Regions from separate parts of the Microbacterium sp. NPDC097977 genome, predicted to be linked through region 1. Evidence: predicted binding sites of a transcription regulator. Region 1 holds the regulator's gene; each other region holds the start of a gene.
The links. Region 1 encodes LexA, which represses DNA repair genes until DNA is damaged. Its sites were predicted from a motif close to TCGAACANNTGTTCGA; they were not measured.
Positions count from the first base shown of each region.

Region 2: ABTZ43_RS01005 (HNH endonuclease signature motif containing protein) is a predicted target of LexA. The motif match lies at 2,189-2,204, and genes of this name have one in related genera.
Region 3: imuA' (DnaE2-dependent mutagenesis accessory factor ImuA') is a predicted target of LexA. The motif match lies at 2,191-2,206, and genes of this name have one in related genera.
Region 4: ABTZ43_RS02460 (HNH endonuclease signature motif containing protein) is a predicted target of LexA. The motif match lies at 2,616-2,631, and genes of this name have one in related genera.

Region 1 covers NZ_JBEOUR010000031.1:25,599-29,788, reverse strand. Annotated here, with positions in the region: gene ABTZ43_RS09060 (S9 family peptidase) at 1-1,242, opposite strand, end outside; gene lexA (transcriptional repressor LexA) at 1,278-1,964, opposite strand; gene ABTZ43_RS09050 (LysM peptidoglycan-binding domain-containing protein) at 2,246-2,608, shown strand; gene ABTZ43_RS09045 (histidinol-phosphate transaminase) at 2,676-3,770, shown strand; gene hisB (imidazoleglycerol-phosphate dehydratase HisB) at 3,767-4,190, shown strand, end outside.
Region 2 covers NZ_JBEOUR010000002.1:75,305-79,494, reverse strand. Annotated here, with positions in the region: gene ABTZ43_RS01010 (glutamate-1-semialdehyde 2,1-aminomutase) at 1-652, shown strand, start outside; gene ABTZ43_RS01005 (HNH endonuclease signature motif containing protein) at 904-2,178, opposite strand; gene ABTZ43_RS01000 (hypothetical protein) at 2,326-2,775, shown strand; gene ABTZ43_RS00995 (ATP-binding cassette domain-containing protein) at 2,857-4,190, opposite strand, start outside.
Region 3 covers NZ_JBEOUR010000006.1:61,909-66,098, reverse strand. Annotated here, with positions in the region: gene ABTZ43_RS02945 (DNA polymerase Y family protein) at 1-1,389, opposite strand, end outside; gene imuA' (DnaE2-dependent mutagenesis accessory factor ImuA') at 1,386-2,180, opposite strand; gene ABTZ43_RS02935 (prepilin peptidase) at 2,314-2,784, shown strand; gene ABTZ43_RS02930 (hypothetical protein) at 2,820-3,032, shown strand; gene ABTZ43_RS02925 (CYTH domain-containing protein) at 3,025-3,666, shown strand; gene ABTZ43_RS02920 (type III polyketide synthase) at 3,721-4,190, shown strand, end outside.
Region 4 covers NZ_JBEOUR010000005.1:53,870-58,059, reverse strand. Annotated here, with positions in the region: gene ABTZ43_RS02475 (hypothetical protein) at 1-262, opposite strand, end outside; gene ABTZ43_RS02470 (hypothetical protein) at 261-419, shown strand; gene ABTZ43_RS02465 (hypothetical protein) at 496-1,077, opposite strand; gene ABTZ43_RS02460 (HNH endonuclease signature motif containing protein) at 1,198-2,583, opposite strand; gene ABTZ43_RS02455 (alpha/beta fold hydrolase) at 2,687-3,400, shown strand; gene ABTZ43_RS02450 (spermidine synthase) at 3,442-4,190, opposite strand, start outside.

The DNA of each region.
Region 1 (4,190 bases):
GATCGCCGAGGACGCAGCTCCCGTCACGTGCGCGGTGGGTCCGCCGTGCACGAGGACGAGATAGGGAGGCAGCTCGCCTTCGGGAGCCGAGACGTCGGGGTGGGAGGGCGGATAGGCGAAGGCGTGCACGGCGCCATGCGCGCCGTCGACCACTATCTGAGATGCCGGCGGCATCCAGGCGCGATCGACAGGCAGGCCGCCCGCGACGGTCGTCACGACGCCGCTGTCCACATCGACGCACCAGACACCGGATGCGGCACGGGAGCTGTCGCCGGTGAGCAGCACACGCGAGCCGCTGACGTCGTCGACGCTGACATGGCCGTCCGCGGGGATGTCCAGGCGCCGCATCCGTCCGTCGTGTTCGACAACGACCACCTCGTCGCGTCCGTCCGTGCGCACGAGCACGATGCGCCCGTCGTCCAACGGCTGATACCAGCGGTTGCCCAGTACCCAGAGGCCGTAGCCCGTGTCGGCGTCGTCCCCCGCGTCGCCGACGGGGACGGGAGCGCCCTCGGGGTCGAGGTGATGCAGGCGCTGACGGTGCAGGGCCCAGCGACCGCTGGGGTCGTCCGCGTACACGAGGGCGTCGTCACCGCCCCACTCCGGCTGCAGCGCGGCCAGGGTCGGAAGCGTCGTGCGTCGTGTTCCGTCGGACACGACGAGCGACGCCTGCTGCCACGGCATCCGCTGACCGGACCATTCGACCCATGCGAGGCGCGTGCCGTCGGGGGAGAGCGCGGGATGCGCGTGGAACGAGGGCCCCTCCGTGATGATCGAGAGTCTCGATGCGTCCTCCGCAGCAGACCCGTCGGTCGGGATCTCGATGATCGCCCGGCGGTGAGGTTCGGATGACAGGTCCTCGCGCACCGCGAACAGCCGCCCCTGCTGCACACGAAGGCCGCCGTGGGCGGGGCCCTGCGGGGTGAGTGGCGCAGGGGCGTCGCCCGGACTCATCCGGTGCACGCGCTGCGTGTCGGCGTCGACGAAGTACAGCGTGCCCGAGGAGTCGGCGGTCCAGGCGCCGCCGCCGTATTCGTGCACGCGGGATCGGGCGCTCCACGGTGCCGGCAGGATCTCTGCGCCTGTGGTGCTGCGCACGGTGCGTCGACCACCCTGGGCGGGGACGCTCTCGCCCCACCAGATCTCGTCGCCGACGAACACGGCGCCGTCGAATCGTGGCGAGGACGCCGCGACGGCCGACGGGGAGAAGGGCGATGGCCAGGTACCGAACGGCGACGACATGGGACGAGCCTACGGCGCGTCCGGGGAGGCCGTCGTCACACGGCGCGGAGCACGGCGACGACCTTGCCGAGCACGACCGACTCGTCGCCGAGGATCGGCTCGAAGGCGGAGTTGCGGGGCAGCAGCCACGTGTGGCCGTCGCGGCGGCGCAGCACCTTGACGGTGGCCTCGCCGTCGAGCATGGCGGCGACGATCTCGCCGTTCTCGGCGCTGTTCTGCGATCGGATGACCACCCAGTCCCCGTCGCAGATGGCGGCGTCGATCATCGATTCGCCCGAGACCTTGAGCATGAACAGATCGCCCTTGCCCACGAGCTGACGGGGCAGGGGGAAGATCTCTTCGACCTGCTGGTCGGCGGTGATCGGGACACCCGCGGCGATCCGCCCCACGAGCGGCACGAGTGCGGCGTCGCCGACGGGTGTGGCGACGTCATCCGGATTCTCGGCACTCGAACCCGGGAGGTCGATGAGGACCTCCATGGCGCGTGTCTTGCCGGGGTCGCGGCGGAGGTAGCCGCTGAGCTCGAGCTGGCCGAGCTGGTGCGTGACGCTCGAGAGCGACTTCAGCCCGACGGCGTCACCGATCTCCCGCATGCTCGGCGGGTAGCCGTAGCGGCTGATCGATGTCTGGATGACCTCGAGGATCGCCATCTGCTTCGGGCTCAGGCTCTTCCGGCGACGCGTGCGGGGGGCGTCGGACTCGGGGGCGGCGATGTCGCTCATGGTGCTCCTCAGGTGTGCGATCCGGCGTCTCAGTTCGAATGTCGGAGGCCCGTGGTGGGGTGTTCGTATCGAAACCGTATCCGAGAATCACCTCGATCTGGAAGATCTGTTCGAGCGTGTCGAGGTATTCACGGCTTGGTTTTTCGAAGAACGCTTGACAGATGTTCGAATTCGAAGATAACTTCGGAACGTAGCTTCGCATTCACGGCTCCCGGCCGAGACGCGAATGCGAACGCTACGCCAACTTCACCGCTCACGCGGTAGATGCAGAGGAGTACGACATGAGCACCATCACCTTCAGCAACGCAGCCATCGTCTCGCCCCGTTCGGCGACGAAGCTCCGGCTGACGGCACGTGGCCGCCGGGTCGTGCTCGCCCTGGCCGCAGTGCCGCTCGCAGTGGGCATCGGATTCGCCGCATTGAGCGGCGGCAGCGCGATGGCCTCGGGCGAGCAGGTCGCCACCGCGTCCTTCGCCTCGGTCACCGTGATGCCGGGAGACACCCTCTGGTCGATCGCCGAGTCGGTGGCACCCGGTGCCGACCCACGCGAGGTCATCGGCGACATCACCCGCCTGAACGCCCTCCGCGGCGGGGCGCTGCAGATCGGCCAGGAGCTGGCGATCCCCGCACAGTACTCGGAGTGAATCGCCGCGGCCCCTCGGTCGCTCATTCACCGTCACCTCGGAGTGAAGCGGTCGTGCGCCGCCTACCATGGGAAGGGTGACTGCATCACTCGACGACCTCCCGCTCCGTGACGATCTCCGAGGGCTCACGCCCTACGGTGCCCCGCAGGCTCCGCTGCCGGTGGCGCTGAACGTGAACGAGAACACGCATCCGATTCCCGACCTCGTGGCGAGCGACATCCTCGACGACATCGCGGTCGCGCTCCGTGACGTCAACCGATACCCGGACCGCGAGTTCACCACACTGCGCGACGGCTTCGCGGACTACCTCGGTCACGGCCTGCAGGCTGAGCAGATCTGGGCCGGAAACGGATCGAACGAAGTGCTGCAGCACATCCTGCAGGCCTTCGGGGGGCCCGGCCGCACGGCGTTCAGCTTCGCGCCGACCTACTCGATGTACCCGCTGATCGCGCAGGGGACCGGTGCCCGCTGGATCGCGGGGACCCGCCAGCCCGACTACACGATCACCCCCGAGGAGGCGGCAGCCCAGGTGGCCGACGCCGACCCGGATGTGATCCTGCTGTGCTCGCCGAACAACCCGACCGGCACCCCGCTCGGGCTCGATGTGATCGAGGCGGTGTATGAGGCGTCCCGGGGCGTCGTGGTGGTCGACGAGGCGTACCAGGAATTCGCCCCACGAGAGGCTCCCTCCGCGCTGACGCTGCTCGAGGGGCGCCCTCGTCTGGCGGTCTCGCGCACCATGAGCAAGGCCTTCGCGTTCGCGGGTGCCCGCGTCGGATATCTCGCCGCCGACCCCGCGTTCATCGATGCGCTGCGGCTCGTGCGCCTTCCGTATCACCTGAGCGCCCTGACGCAGGCCGCTGCCGTCGCGGCATTGCGCAACTCCGAAGTGATGCTCGGCATGGTCGCCGAGATCGTCGAGCAGCGCGACCGCATCTCGGCGACGCTCGAAGCGCTCGGCTACACGCCCCATGAGTCCTGGTCGAACTTCGTCCTGTTCGGCGGCGTCGCGGATCCACACAGGGTGTGGCAGCAGCTGTACGACCGCGGCGTGCTCGTGCGCGATGTCGGCATCCCCGGACACCTGCGTGTCACCGCGGGAACAGAGGCCGAGACCACGGCATTCCTCGATGCCCTCGCCTCGATAGGATCGGACTCATGAGCACCCCTGCCCCGACACCCCGCACCGCGACGCGCGTGCGCAGCACGTCGGAGTCCACCGTCGAGCTCGAGCTGAACCTCGACGGCACCGGATCCAGCCGCATCGACACCTCGGTGCCGTTCTTCGACCACATGCTGACGGCGTTCGCGAAGCACTCGCTCACCGACCTCACGGTCCGCGCCTCCGGTGACACCCAGATCGACGCCCACCACACGGTCGAAGACATCTCGATCGTGCTCGGACAGGCCATCCGCGAAGCTCTCGGCGACAAGTCGGGGATCTCGCGATACGGAGACGCCCTCGTTCCGCTCGATGAGGCTCTCGCCCAGGCTGTGGTCGACATCTCCGGGCGTCCGTACCTCGTGCACACCGGCGAGCCTGTCGGGTTCGAGCACCACCTCATCGGGGGCCACTTCACCG
Region 2 (4,190 bases), on a different contig from region 1:
CGCGCACGGCGCGCTGCTGATCCTCGACGAGGTGCTCACCGGCTTCCGCGTGCATCCGGCGGGATTCTGGGGCCTGCAGGCGGAGGCGGGAGAGCAGTATCTGCCCGACATCATCACCTTCGGCAAGGTCGTCGGCGGGGGGATGCCTCTCGCTGCTCTCGGTGGGCGCGCAGAGGTCATGGACATGCTGGCGCCGCTCGGCCCGGTGTACCAGGCGGGCACGCTCTCGGGTAACCCGCTCTCGGTCGCCGCGGGTCTCGCCACGCTGAGGCTCGCGACGCCGGAGGTCTACGCCACGGTCGATGCCGCGGCCGCCCGGGTCTCGGCGGCGCTCGATGCCGCGCTCACGGATGCCGGCGTGACCCATGCCGTCGCTCACGCCGGCAGCCTGTTCAGCGCGTCGTTCCGCGCGTCGTCGCCCCGCACGTACGCCGACGCACTGGCGCAGGAGTCGTTCCGCTACGCGCCGTTCTTCCACGCGATGCGTGAGCAGGGCGTCGCCCTGCCGCCGAGCGTGTTCGAAGCATGGTTCCTCACCGCCGCGCACGGCGAAGAGGAGCTGCAGAGGATCGAGGCGGCGCTGCCGATCGCGGCTCGTGCCGCTGCTGCCGCCACGGACCCGGCCGCTACTGCCCCGGCCGCGACGGCGTGAGCACGCTGCCGTCTTCGCTCTGACCGTCGCGCATCCGTCGCGGGTCGTCGCGCATCCGTCACGGGCCGTCACGCGAACGCGTCGGGTCGTCACGCGAACGTCTCGGGTCGTCGCGCGACTGTCTCGGGTCGTCGCGCGACTGTCTCGGGTCGTCGCGCGACTGTCTCGGGTCGTCACGCGAACGTGTTCGGCGTCTCGGTCTCGGGTCGTCACGCGATCGTTCCACGTCGTCATGCAAACCCCACGGGTCCTCATACGAACATGACCCGGCGCGGCGGAGTATCGCGGTAGGTGCGTCCGAGCGGACTCCGCCAGTCGATGGTTCCGTCAGGGAGCTGATGGGCGGTCCATCGATGGTCGTCGCCGACGTCGGGATGCTTGAGCACATGGTGGGTCGCGCACAGGTGACCCAGGTTGTGGATCTCGGTCCTGCCGCCTTTCGCATGATCGAACGTGTGGTCGAGCTGGCATCGATGCACCGGCATCCTGCATCCCGGGAATCGGCAGTGCTGATCTCTGGCCCGCAGGAATCGTCGCATCGATTCGGTCGGGGTGTAGGCATCCGTCTCCACGACGAGCCCTGACGGATCGAGGAACAGACGTGACCACCCGCCGTTGCGTCCCGCGAGGTCGCGGGCCACGTCGGGGTGCAGCGGTCCGTGTCCGTCGAGGTGGGCAGGACGGTCATCGATCCCGGCGAGCGTCGTCGCCGCGACGGTCACCTGGATCCGAGCCTGGATGTTGTCGAGACCCGAGCCGTTCGCCGCGCTCGGGTCGGAGGTCAGGAGCAGGTCGATGAGGAGGTCGGTGCGCACCTGGTCGATGGAGCGTGAGTCCGTCATCTCGACCTGGATCCCGTCGCCGCCCCGCCCCGCGATCACCACCCGCGCCAGCCGGGTGAGACGGTCGTGGATCGCCGTGGCGAGGTGTTCGGGGAGGACGACGCTCAGGACGGAGAAGCCGTCGTCGGCGGACCGCAGCGTGACGGTGCGCTCCGATGTCGCTCGTGCGTGACGCTCCACCGTCGTCGAGCCGGCGAGGGCGGCGGCGAGCTCGCGCATGTGCGCGCGGGTGCGGGCCGGCGTCTCGTGCTCGGCGACGATGACCGCCGCGCTGTCGTAGAACGGCAGCGCATCGGAGTCGGCCCGTCCGTTGTTCACGGCCTCTCGGACCACTCCCGCCGCCCGCACGATCTCGCGGACGTGTGCGGCCGAGATCGCTCCGGCTCGGAACGCCTCCTGCACGCGGGGGTGGCGGCCGTCGGCGAGGAATCCCGCGTCTGTGAGCGCGTATTCGACGCTGCCCTGGCTCATCTGCCCGGCGGCCGCGTACTCCGCGACCATGGATCGATGGATCGCGTCACGGTGGTAGGGGTGCTCTTCGGACTCGGCCGTGCAGAGCCGCATCCGCTCGGCGAGGATGTCAGACGCCTCCGCCTCCAGTCGGGCGATCTGACGTCGCTTCTCGACCCAGGAATCGAGCAGCGCACCGCGCTGTTCGAGGCTGAGGTCTGTGGTCGAGGTCATACTCCGATTCTAGTACGTTTGTTCGAATGTCGAGCAGAACATCGGAATGGGAGAAAGACGTGGACACGTGGGAACCGACAAGGGATCGTTGCCTTCCTGTGAGCAAGACACAGACATCTGGGCGGGTGCCGCTGGCAGACTGGACGCATGGTGACGTTGCTGCTTGATCAGACGCGACTCGAGGTCGTGCTCTCGCCGATCGAGCGGGCTGCGAGCTTTCACCGCGACAATCTCCGCATCGAGCGAGAGACCATCGCGAAGGTGCAGCTGATCGACGACGCGTGGACGTGGCTTCGGGGAGTTCCCAATCCGGGGACGCACATTCCGGGCATCCTCGCCGCCGGAACGTGGAAGGCCGCCGGCAGTACCGACTTCGTGCTGATCCGCAGGCGGCGACCGAGCGTCGTCGTCGACCTCCTCGGCGACGACCAGTACCGGCGACTGATCCTCACCACGAGCCACGGTCTCGCACTAACGCAGGCGCTCAGGCTCGACGTGACGGATGAGCCCGCGGATGTCGAGGAGATCGTCGCCACCTCCCCGGTCCCCGTGTCGAAGGGCAGCCGGCGTCCGGTGATCCGCCCGCGTCCGGCGTGAGGCCGGGGAGCGCCGAGACTCCCTCATGAACGAGGAACGCCCTCCACCGCCGTGCGGCGTGGAGGGCGTTCGCGTCAGGTCTCAGTAACGATGAGGCTCGGAGTCGTTCTGCTCCGAGTCGTCGGCAGCACTCTCGACGGCAGCACCCTCGGGCGCGGCCTCGTCGATGCTCTCGACGACGCTGTCCTCACTCGACGCGTTCTCGAGCGGGTACTCCCTCGGCTCGTCCTCGTAATACGCCCGAGCCGCCTGGGCGAGCATGGAGCTGACGGCTGCGGACCGCGGGTCGTCGTCCTCAGGTTCGTCGTCATCCGCCTCGTCGTCCGCAGTAGTCGCCGGCGTCGTGCCGAACAGGATCTCGTCGAAAGACGGTGCGGTGGCGGACTCGGCAGGCGCCTCGAAACCGGTTGACGCCGCATCCTCGGCGGGCTCGGCAGGTGCGTCGGTCTCGGCTGACACCGGTTCCTCCTCGGCTGCCGACTCCTCGGCACGCGCCTCGGACTCGACAGTCTCCGACTCCTCGGCAGACGCTTCGCCCGGGACGTCGTTCTCGTCGTCCGCAGCCGCGACGGCAGGTTCAGCCTCAGCCTCGACGACCGCATCCGTCTCGACAGCCGCCTCAGCCTCGACAGCCGCATCCGCGTCGACAGCCTCAGGCGTCTCGACGACGGCAGGCGCCTCGATCGCCGCAGGCGCTGCGTCGGCGCGCGGCTCGAACCGGCCGCCGCGCACGAGATCGATGAAGACGTCTTCGAGGGTGGGTCCGCGCTGCACGAGCGTGCTGAGCGCGATCCCGGCCGATGCCGCGATCGCACCGACCGTTCCGGCGTCGCTGCCGCGCACCGTGAGTCCCGAGCGGAGCACCTCGACCTCGAGCCCGGCGGCCGAGAGCGCGGTGGTGAGCGCGGCGCGATCGGCGGCGTCGACGACCACGGATCCGGACGACGGATCGGCGAGCGTCTCGATGCCGCTCGAGAGCATCAGCTGGCCCTTCGAGAGCACGAGCACGTTGTCGGCGACCTGCTCGACCTCGCTCAACACGTGCGAGGAGACGAGCACCGTGCGACCTTCGTCGGCGAGCCGGCGCATCAGGAGGCGGATCCAGCGGATGCCCTCGGGGTCGAGGCCGTTCGCCGGCTCGTCGAAGACGAGAGCGCCCGGGTCGCCGAGCAGGGCGTGCGCGACGCTCAGGCGCTGGCGCATGCCGAGTGAGAAGCTGCCGATGCGGCCCTCGGCCTCGTGCTCGAGACCGACCAGCGCGAGCACCTCGTCGACGCGGGAGAGCGGGATGCCGTTCGCCTTGGCCGCGATGGTGAGCTGGCGTTCGGCCGAGCGGCGCGGACGGTAGGCCGTCTCCTCGAGGACCGATCCGATGGTGCGCAGCGGATGACGCAGGTCGGGGAACGCGACACCGC
Region 3 (4,190 bases), on a different contig from region 1:
CGCCTGCACCTCGTCGCCGTCGATGTGCGACGGCGCGGCGGAGAGGGTCCCCCGATCATCGACGAGGAGTGTGCCTCCGTCCGGCGCGAGCACACCGATCGGGCGGGGCGGTCGGAAGACCTCGGCGGGGAGGGGATCGGGAAGGCTTCCCGGCCAGGGGCGGGCAGGGTCGCGAGGTGCGGTCGATCGCTCTCCCCACGGTGTGAGAACCTGCCTGTCGGCGAGCCAGCGCCCACCGGAGAGGGCAGCGGTGACGACGCCCTCATGACCGAGCATCGTCTGCACGCGGGAAATGGCATGGTGCAGGCGCTCGTCTGTCCCGGAACCGAAGAGGCCGGGCTGGTGATGCGCGGCATCGTCGACGGCCACCGGAACGATACGCACCAGAACGATGCCGCCGAAGGCCCGAGCCTCATCGATCGGTGCTTTGGCGGATTCCGCTCCCAGGGCCTCGAGCTGCCAGCGCACCCGGTCGACCAGGTCTGCGGCGTCGAAGCAGGTGGGGTGCAGCCAGGGTCGGGAGAACACCGCACCGTTGTCGTCGACCAGATCGATGCGCACCTCGGTGCACACCACGGAGGCGTCGGCGAGGGCGAGCATGACCGCATCGACGCTCTGTCGCACGGCGAAGGCGACCTGATCCGCTCCGGCGAGGGCGGGTTCGAACTCCACGGAGCGAACGAGCTCCGGGTCCGGCGGTCTCGGCACCACGGGGCGGGAATCGGCTCCGGCGGCGAGAGCGTGCAGACGAGCACCGCGCTCGCCGAAGCGATCGCGCACCTCGATCTCGTCGAGTCCGGCGAAGTCGCCGAGCGTGCGCACCCCCAGCCGGATGAGCAGGCCGGTGATCTGCTCGTCTTTGAGCACCCGCACCGGGAGCGGAGCGAGGAACTCCTTCGCGAGACCCGGCGGTACGACGGTGCGAGGAGTGGGCCCTCGTGCCGCCAACTCGGCGGTGAAGGGGCCGTCGGCGATCCCCACGCGCACTTCGGGGAAGCCGGCCTCGGCGAGGATACCGATCAGGGTGTCCGCGGCCTCCGCCTCGCCGCCGTGATAGCGGGAGATGCCGCGTGCCCGCACCGCGGCGAGGCCCGGACGAAGCAGGGCGACGCCCGGGGCGTGCTTCTCGATGAGCTGCAGGACCGGGAGGAAGGCTCTTTCATCGCGAGCGACATCGTGCGGAAGCACACGCAACGAGGAGATGTGCCCCTGCGCCACGCGACGACGCTGGCCTGCGCGCACGCCGTGCTCCCGCGCCGATGCGGTGCAGGCGATGACCGTGTTCGCATGCACCAGGGCCGTGGGCGGATGCGGTGGCGGCCCACCCAGAGCGGCACGGAGGGGCCAGTCGGGGAACCACAGCACCATGGTGCGGAGAGGGGCCGTCATCCTGCCACCGCCAGGGGCGGGTACTCGTGCGGCTCGGTGCGGTCGCCGCGCAGCCCTGCACGCGCGGTCATCTCGGCGATGGGCGAGGCGGTCTTCTCGATCGGCAGCTCTTCGACCGCGCCATGGGTGCCGGGCAGTCGCACCCTCACACTCGTGGGCTGAGGGGTGTGCCTCGTCTGCGCCGTGACGGTCGCGGTCGACCCCTCGATCAGCCCCCAGCCCTCGCCGATGCCGAGCCACTGCTGGTCATGGAGTCGGATGGTGCCCTCGCTCTGCGGCCAGACTCCGGATTCGGCGGATTCGGCGACGAGGAGCGTACTGCCTCGGTCTCTGAGGCGAGCGCTCAATCGCGACACGTCGGCGTCTCGCGCCCGGCCTCGCGGTTGCACGGCGATGAGGGGCACGACCTCGGCGAGTGCGGAGGTCACGGCGAGCCAGCGGTCGCCCGGATCGGGCACGAGGATCAGTCGGGGCAGTTCGATGCCGAAGGCCGCAGCGGCCTCGACCCCCAGCGTCGGCATGCCGACCACCGCGCACCAATGTCCCTTCCGCGACGAGGCCGCGAGCAGCGAGAGGACCAGGCTGGGCGAGGGGGAGACGGTGTAGGCCGTCCCGGTCTGCAGGCCTTCGTCGGGGAGAAGGGTGGAGAACACCGGCTCGAGAGGGAGCAGGGGATGCTCGCTGCGTCGGCGCTGCATCCGGCTGATCTCGCGGCGCAGCCGAAGAACCTCTCCGGCGCGAGAGTCGCCGCCCGGAGAGAGCGCGGTCACCGCATCGAGCCCGATCCCCATGGTTCCATCCTCGAAGATATGTACTAATAAATCAACTGGAGTAGTCGACGATAGTTCGAACCTCCGACATCGGCGCGAGACGTTATCCACACCCCGCGCTCGCCGCACCTCGTGGTCTCCTAGCCTTCCGGGCATGGATCTCCGCACCGCCGTCGTCGTGATCGTTCATGTCGCCCTCTTCGCGGTGGGCTGCAGACTGGTCGCCATCGACATCCGCAGCCATCGGCTGCCCGACCGGATCGTGCTCCCCACCCTGGCCGTCCTCGTCGTCCTCGTGGCGGTCGACGCCGCCGTCGCGGGGGAGAGCGGGACGACGGTCAGATCCCTGCTGGGGATGCTGATCCTCGGCGGCTTCTACGCGGTGCTCCGTGCACTCAGCCGACAGGGGATCGGCGGGGGAGACGTCAAGCTCGCGGCCGTCATCGGGCTGACTCTCGCATGGCACGGCTGGCAGGCGCTCGCCGTGGGCGCGGCATCCGCCTTCGTGATCGGTGCGTTGTATGCGATAGGGCTGATGGTGCTGCGTCGGGCCGACGGAGCCACGCGGATCGCCTTCGGGCCGTGGATGATCCTCGGCGCGCTTCTCGGCATCATCGCGCGGTGAGCTCCGATCCGCGGCTGCGGGGATAGCATGAGGACATGGCACTCGCACGACTTCACGGCGGCCCGCTCGACGGGCAGATCATTCCTCTCGGCGACGCGGACGACAAGCTGATCGTCCCCTACAGCGAGACCCAGGTGGTGTACAACCGTCGCGGCGACGCGCAGAACACCGGCGACACCGACGGCCCCACCGAGGTGGACTACTGGTTCGACGAATCCCTCGAGGAACTCACCCCCTCGGATGACTGAACCGGGCGCTCCGCAGTCGGGCGACGTCCCGTCACGGGTCGTCGAGGTCGAGCGCAAGTACGACGTCGACGCCCGCACGCCGTTACCGCAGTGGAGCGACCTGCCCGGGGTCACCGCGGTGTCCGAGGGAGAGGTGCGCGAGCTCGACGCGCGCTACCTCGACACCGATGACGCCGCACTGTCCCGCGCGGGAGTCGCTCTGCGCCGGCGAACCGGAGGCCCCGATGCCGGATGGCACATCAAGGGCCCCCGCGAGGGAGATGGCAGAGTCGAGATCGGCTGGCCGCTGGGCGACGACGACCGCGTCCCCGATGCGGTGACCTCGACCCTGTCGCAGTGGACCACGGAGCCGCTGTCACCGCTCGCCCGGATCGAGAACACCCGCACCGCGTACCTGCTCACCGGAGACGCCGGGGTGATCGCCGAGTTCGTCGACGACCGGGTCCGCGCGACGGACCTCCGACAGGACGTCCGTCGCGAATGGCGCGAGTGGGAGTTCGAACTGGGGCCCGCCGCTCCCGCCGATGAGGCAGGACGTGACGCGCTGTTCGCCGCTGTCGAGTCGGCGGTCGCGGCCGCAGGCGGGCGCGAGGCGGCATCGGGGTCGAAGCTCGCCCGTGCTCTGGGTTTCTGACACGCGCCGCAAGCCCCTTCTCGGCCCGGACGGAATCGTGCTTGAGTGAGCGATATGAGCCGTTCCGCCGTACTCCGCTCGCTGCACACGATCGTTCCCGACACCGTCATCGAGCAGGACGCCGTCCGTGACATCTTCGCCGCCCAGCCGGATGTGGGGCGCCTCGCGACCCGCATCATCGGAGCCTCGTTCAACGGGTCGGGCATCGACACCCGGCATACGGTTATCAAGGAACTCTCACCTGCCGCGGCGACGACCGATCCGCCGACCTTCCTCGATCCGGACACGGGCCTCCTGCTGTCGCCGGGGACGAAAGCACGCAATGACGTCTATGTCGCGGAGGCCTCGCGTCTGTTCGTCGAGGTCGCCCGACAGGCGCTGGACGCCGATCCCGACGTGGTGGCCGCGGACATCACGCACGTGATCACCGCATCCTGCACGGGATTCCACGCTCCCGGCCCCGAGTACGAGATCGTCCGGGGGCTCGGTCTCTCCGACAGCGTCCAGCGCTACCACCTGGGATT
Region 4 (4,190 bases), on a different contig from region 1:
CGGCGGGCGTGAATCTCACGCGGAGGGGCATGCCGAGCAGCTCCCCGCCTCGGATGTGGACCTCGGCAGCGGCGACGAAGTTCGTGGGCAGGCCGGCGATGCCGACGTTGCCGGGCTCCGCGACGGTGCGTGTCGGCTCGGGAGCGAACTGGACGAGATCCGAGATGGTGATGGCGGGGATGCGGGGCGCCTGCGGCGCCGTTTCCGGAGCGCCGGGTGTGGGCAGTTCTCGGGCGCAGCGCGTGGTTCCCTGATCATCCATGCACTCCGCGAACCTGATCGCCTCGTCACTGGGTCCCGATCGCGTGCCGGGAGAGTTCGGCGAGCCGGGTGCGGTCGGTGTGCTGGGCTCGGTCGAGCCGGTCCCGGGTCGCTCTCGCGTCCCGCTGATCGTGAGCGAAGACCCGTCGGTGCCGTAGAGGTAGTCCGTTCCGCCATCACCACCGCCCAGGTTGGCTGGGAAGAGCAACATCATCACGAGCATCGCTGTTGAGGTCACACGCATGAGTTGTCCTCCGTCGTCGACGCCGAATCGATTGTCGCTATGCCGTCCGAGGCCAGGAAAGTGAGATTCAGCGCATAGATGTCTGGTCGGGTTTCGGACACCAAAGATGCACCGTCACGGTCCGTGATGCGGACATCGCTCACATCGAGACAAGCCGTCGCGACCACTTGATCAAAGGTCGGCGTAGCTGAGATGCCGGTGAAGCTGACGATCCGCGCACTGCCACTGATTTCGTGTCCCTCGGCGTGCATCACGGAAAAGTTCTCTCGGTCGGCTGCCTCGAAATCGCCACTCGACAAGGCATACAACGGCGCGAAAGTCTCGGGATCCGCAGGGTCTACTTCGTTCAGCGCATCGTTGTACGCCCGGTAGACCTTCTCGGCCGCGGCGAAGGCATCCGCCTCGTCGGTGAAAGCGGGCGTCGGGGTGGGGGCTGGGCTCGGCCCCGGCGAGCATCCGGCGGCGGCGATGATCAAGGCTCCGGCGATCGCCGCCGCAACGATCCGACTGAGGGGGTGGGGCGCGGTGCAGGGGAGGGTGGCAGCGGCAGCAGGAACTCTCAAGGACGACATCGCGCCACCGTAATCAAAGACGCGCCTTCGCCGTTCCGGTTATCCACAGTCCGGCGGATTCTCGGTCGGAATGCCGAGTCTCGGTCAGAAGGGCGAGTCCGTCAGAAGGGCGAGTCTCCGTCAGAAGGGTGCGCTGGCGACCGCCGACTCACGGAACGTCACCGTGTTCGGCGCCGGAGGTGTGTCGACATATACCCGGCCGGTCGGGCTCGTCCACTCGATGACGCCGCCCGATTTCTGCTCGACATGCCACGGTGAGTTGTGCTTGAGCACGTGATGTCGACGGCAGAACGTCGCCAGGTTCGTGTCGCAGGTCGCGCCGCCCGCCGATGCGGCGTGGTTGTGGTCGAGGTCGCACTTGCGGGCTGCGATCCCGCACCCGGGGAAGCGACATCGACCGTCGCGGGCGCGCAGATGCCGCCGGAGATGTTCGCTCGGCCGGTACCGATCGACCACCAATACCCGGCCGTTGACAGGATGCGTCATCACTCGATCCCACCCGGTCGCGAGTCCGGCGAACCGGCGTGCAGTGTCGATGTCGATCGGGATGGCCCCGTCGAGATCTGCAGGAGGGGAGGAGTCGCCGGGCTCTGCGGTAGAGGCGCCGGATCCGGCAGCAGAGTCATCGGCGCCGGTACCTGTGCCCGCGACGGCATCGCCGGAGATCAGTGTCATCACGGGAACGGTGATCTCGACGCGCCCTCGGATCGAACCGAGCAGTGCGTCATGGCTGTCGTGGCCCGTGGGTGTGCCGCCGAGCACCAGATCGGCGAGCAGATCGGCGCGGATCTCGTCGACCGATCGGTCATCGGCGTCGTACTCCTGACCCTCGCGGACGGCATCCCGCTTCGCGCGGCGGTTCTCGTCGCGCAGGGTATGCGCCATCTGCGAGAGCCGATCGAGCATTCCGTGGACCAGAGCGGCCGGAGCGTGCGCGTGCAGCGCCGCCATGCCGTCGTCTTCGTCGGTCATCCAGACTCGTCTCTGCGCCCGGGCCGTTCGATGGCGTTCGGTCACCGTCGACGGGGCGAACCGCTCTGCCACGCGGCGCGCGAGTGTGCGAAGGCGGTTGGGGGAATCGGTCTCGGCCAGCGGCAGCACGATCGCCGCGAAGGCCTCGCGTGCGCTCGACGACTCGAGGTGTGCGCCCGCGTCGACGATCACCCGGGAGTGGGCAGCGCTGATGCGCCCCTTCGCCTGCGCCTCCCAGACGGTGGGGAAGAGGTCGACGAGCAGGCCCGCCGCGGTGATCCGTCGTTCGATCGTCCTGTCGCTGACATGCTGGACCGCGGCGATCTCGGCGGCGATCATCGTGACCGACTGGTCGCCGCAGTCGGGGTGCTCGCCCTGCTTCGCGATGTCGATCGCCAGCCTCCCGGCCATCGCCAACAGCCCGTCGCGAGCGGCCGTCATGCTGCTCAACGTCGACTCGGCGATCTCGAGCGTCGTCACCAGATCGGCGAGAGCCGCCATCTGGGAATCGGTCGCATCGAGCACTGCGTTCATGCCTCCATCCTACCTCGCGCACCTCCGCACATTCGAACAAACATACGATATATGCCGGTACGATGATCAACTCCGGACACCTTCGCCATGGCACACTGACCGGATGCTCCTGCACGTGGATGAGTCGGGCGTCGGCCCTCGGACCGTCGTGCTCCTGCACGGCATGATGGGCTCAGGGGAGAGCTGGCACCGCGTCGTGCCACGGCTCACGGCGCGGGGGTATCGTGTGCTCGCACTCGATCTTCCCGGCCACGGCCGGTCTGCGCGTGATCCACACCTCACGATCGAGACCGCGGCTACATCCGTGGTCGAGACGGTGCGAAGCCGGGCGACGGACGCTCCGGTGATCGCCGTCGGCCACTCCTACGGTGCGACCGTGCTCGCACAGGCGGCGGCATCGCTCCGCCCGGCTCTCGCCGTATATGTCGACGCCGCGCTGTCGCTGTCCGGAGGTGCGGATCGTGCGAGCCTCGTCGATGCCTATGAGAAGGATCGCAGAGCGCGGTCGTCGCCCGAGGCGCTGCGGACCGCCCGACCGTTCTACTCCGCCGCGGATGCCGAGGTCGAGGCCCGCGCGGCGGCGTGCTTCGACCCGGAAACCATGGCGTCCGTGTCCTGCGGGGACGACCGCGAGTGGGCACCGGGCCCGGCGTCGATCCTGGTCCGTGCAGATCCGAGTGCCTGGGTCTCCGACGATGACGCGCGCAGGTTCGCTCGACAGGGCGGTGAGGTCCGGAGCATCCCCGGGGCCGCACACACCATCTGGTACAGCCACTTCGACGAGTTCATGGCCGTGCTCCCCGAACTCTTCGGGTGATCGTGCCTCCCGGTCTCCACCGCGCTCGGCGTCGCGGTGCGCTAGTCCCAGAGCGGATCGTCGGGATCGGGGGAGTCCGTGCCGTCGGCGTCGGTCATGATGCGCGCGTCAGCGATCCACGACGTCAGAGGATCGGCGTGGAGAAAATGAGATCGCGGTACGTCGAGGAGATCGGGGGTGGTCGCGATGTCGAGCGGCTCATCGCTCGCGAAGATGACGACGTTGCCGAGTGGCCCTTCGTCGTCTTCCGGCTCGGCGTCGAGAACGACGGCGACGTGAGCGAACACGGAGCGCAGGGTGGCCGCCTGTCGGCGTGAGTACTCGAACGGATGCCCGTCGAGCAGGTTCACTGCGACGACCCCCGTCGCTGCGGAGCGCGCGGCGACCCGGCGGTAGAACTCCCGGCTGGCCACGCGATGCCGGATGACGGCGGCATCCCAGAGATCGACGACCGTGAAGCGCGCGTCCACCCACTCGGCGGCGGCGGCGGTGCTGCCCGTCGGGGCGGAGCCGAGTCCGCGAGACGGAGGCGACGGCACCGCCGATGCCTCCTCGCCCGGAAACCCGGCCTCTGCGACGGTCCGCGCATCGCCGAAGACGACTCGTACGTCGGAGCCGGGAGGCAGCGGCAGTGCGTCGACCACGGCTGCGTAGAGCGTGGGCTCGAACTCGACGACGATCTGGGGCGATCCGGCACGCGTCGCCTCGACGTAGCGTGCCAGCGTGAGTGCTCCGGCTCCGAGATGCACCGTGAACAGCGGCGCTCCGGGCTCAGCGGCGGCATCCATCG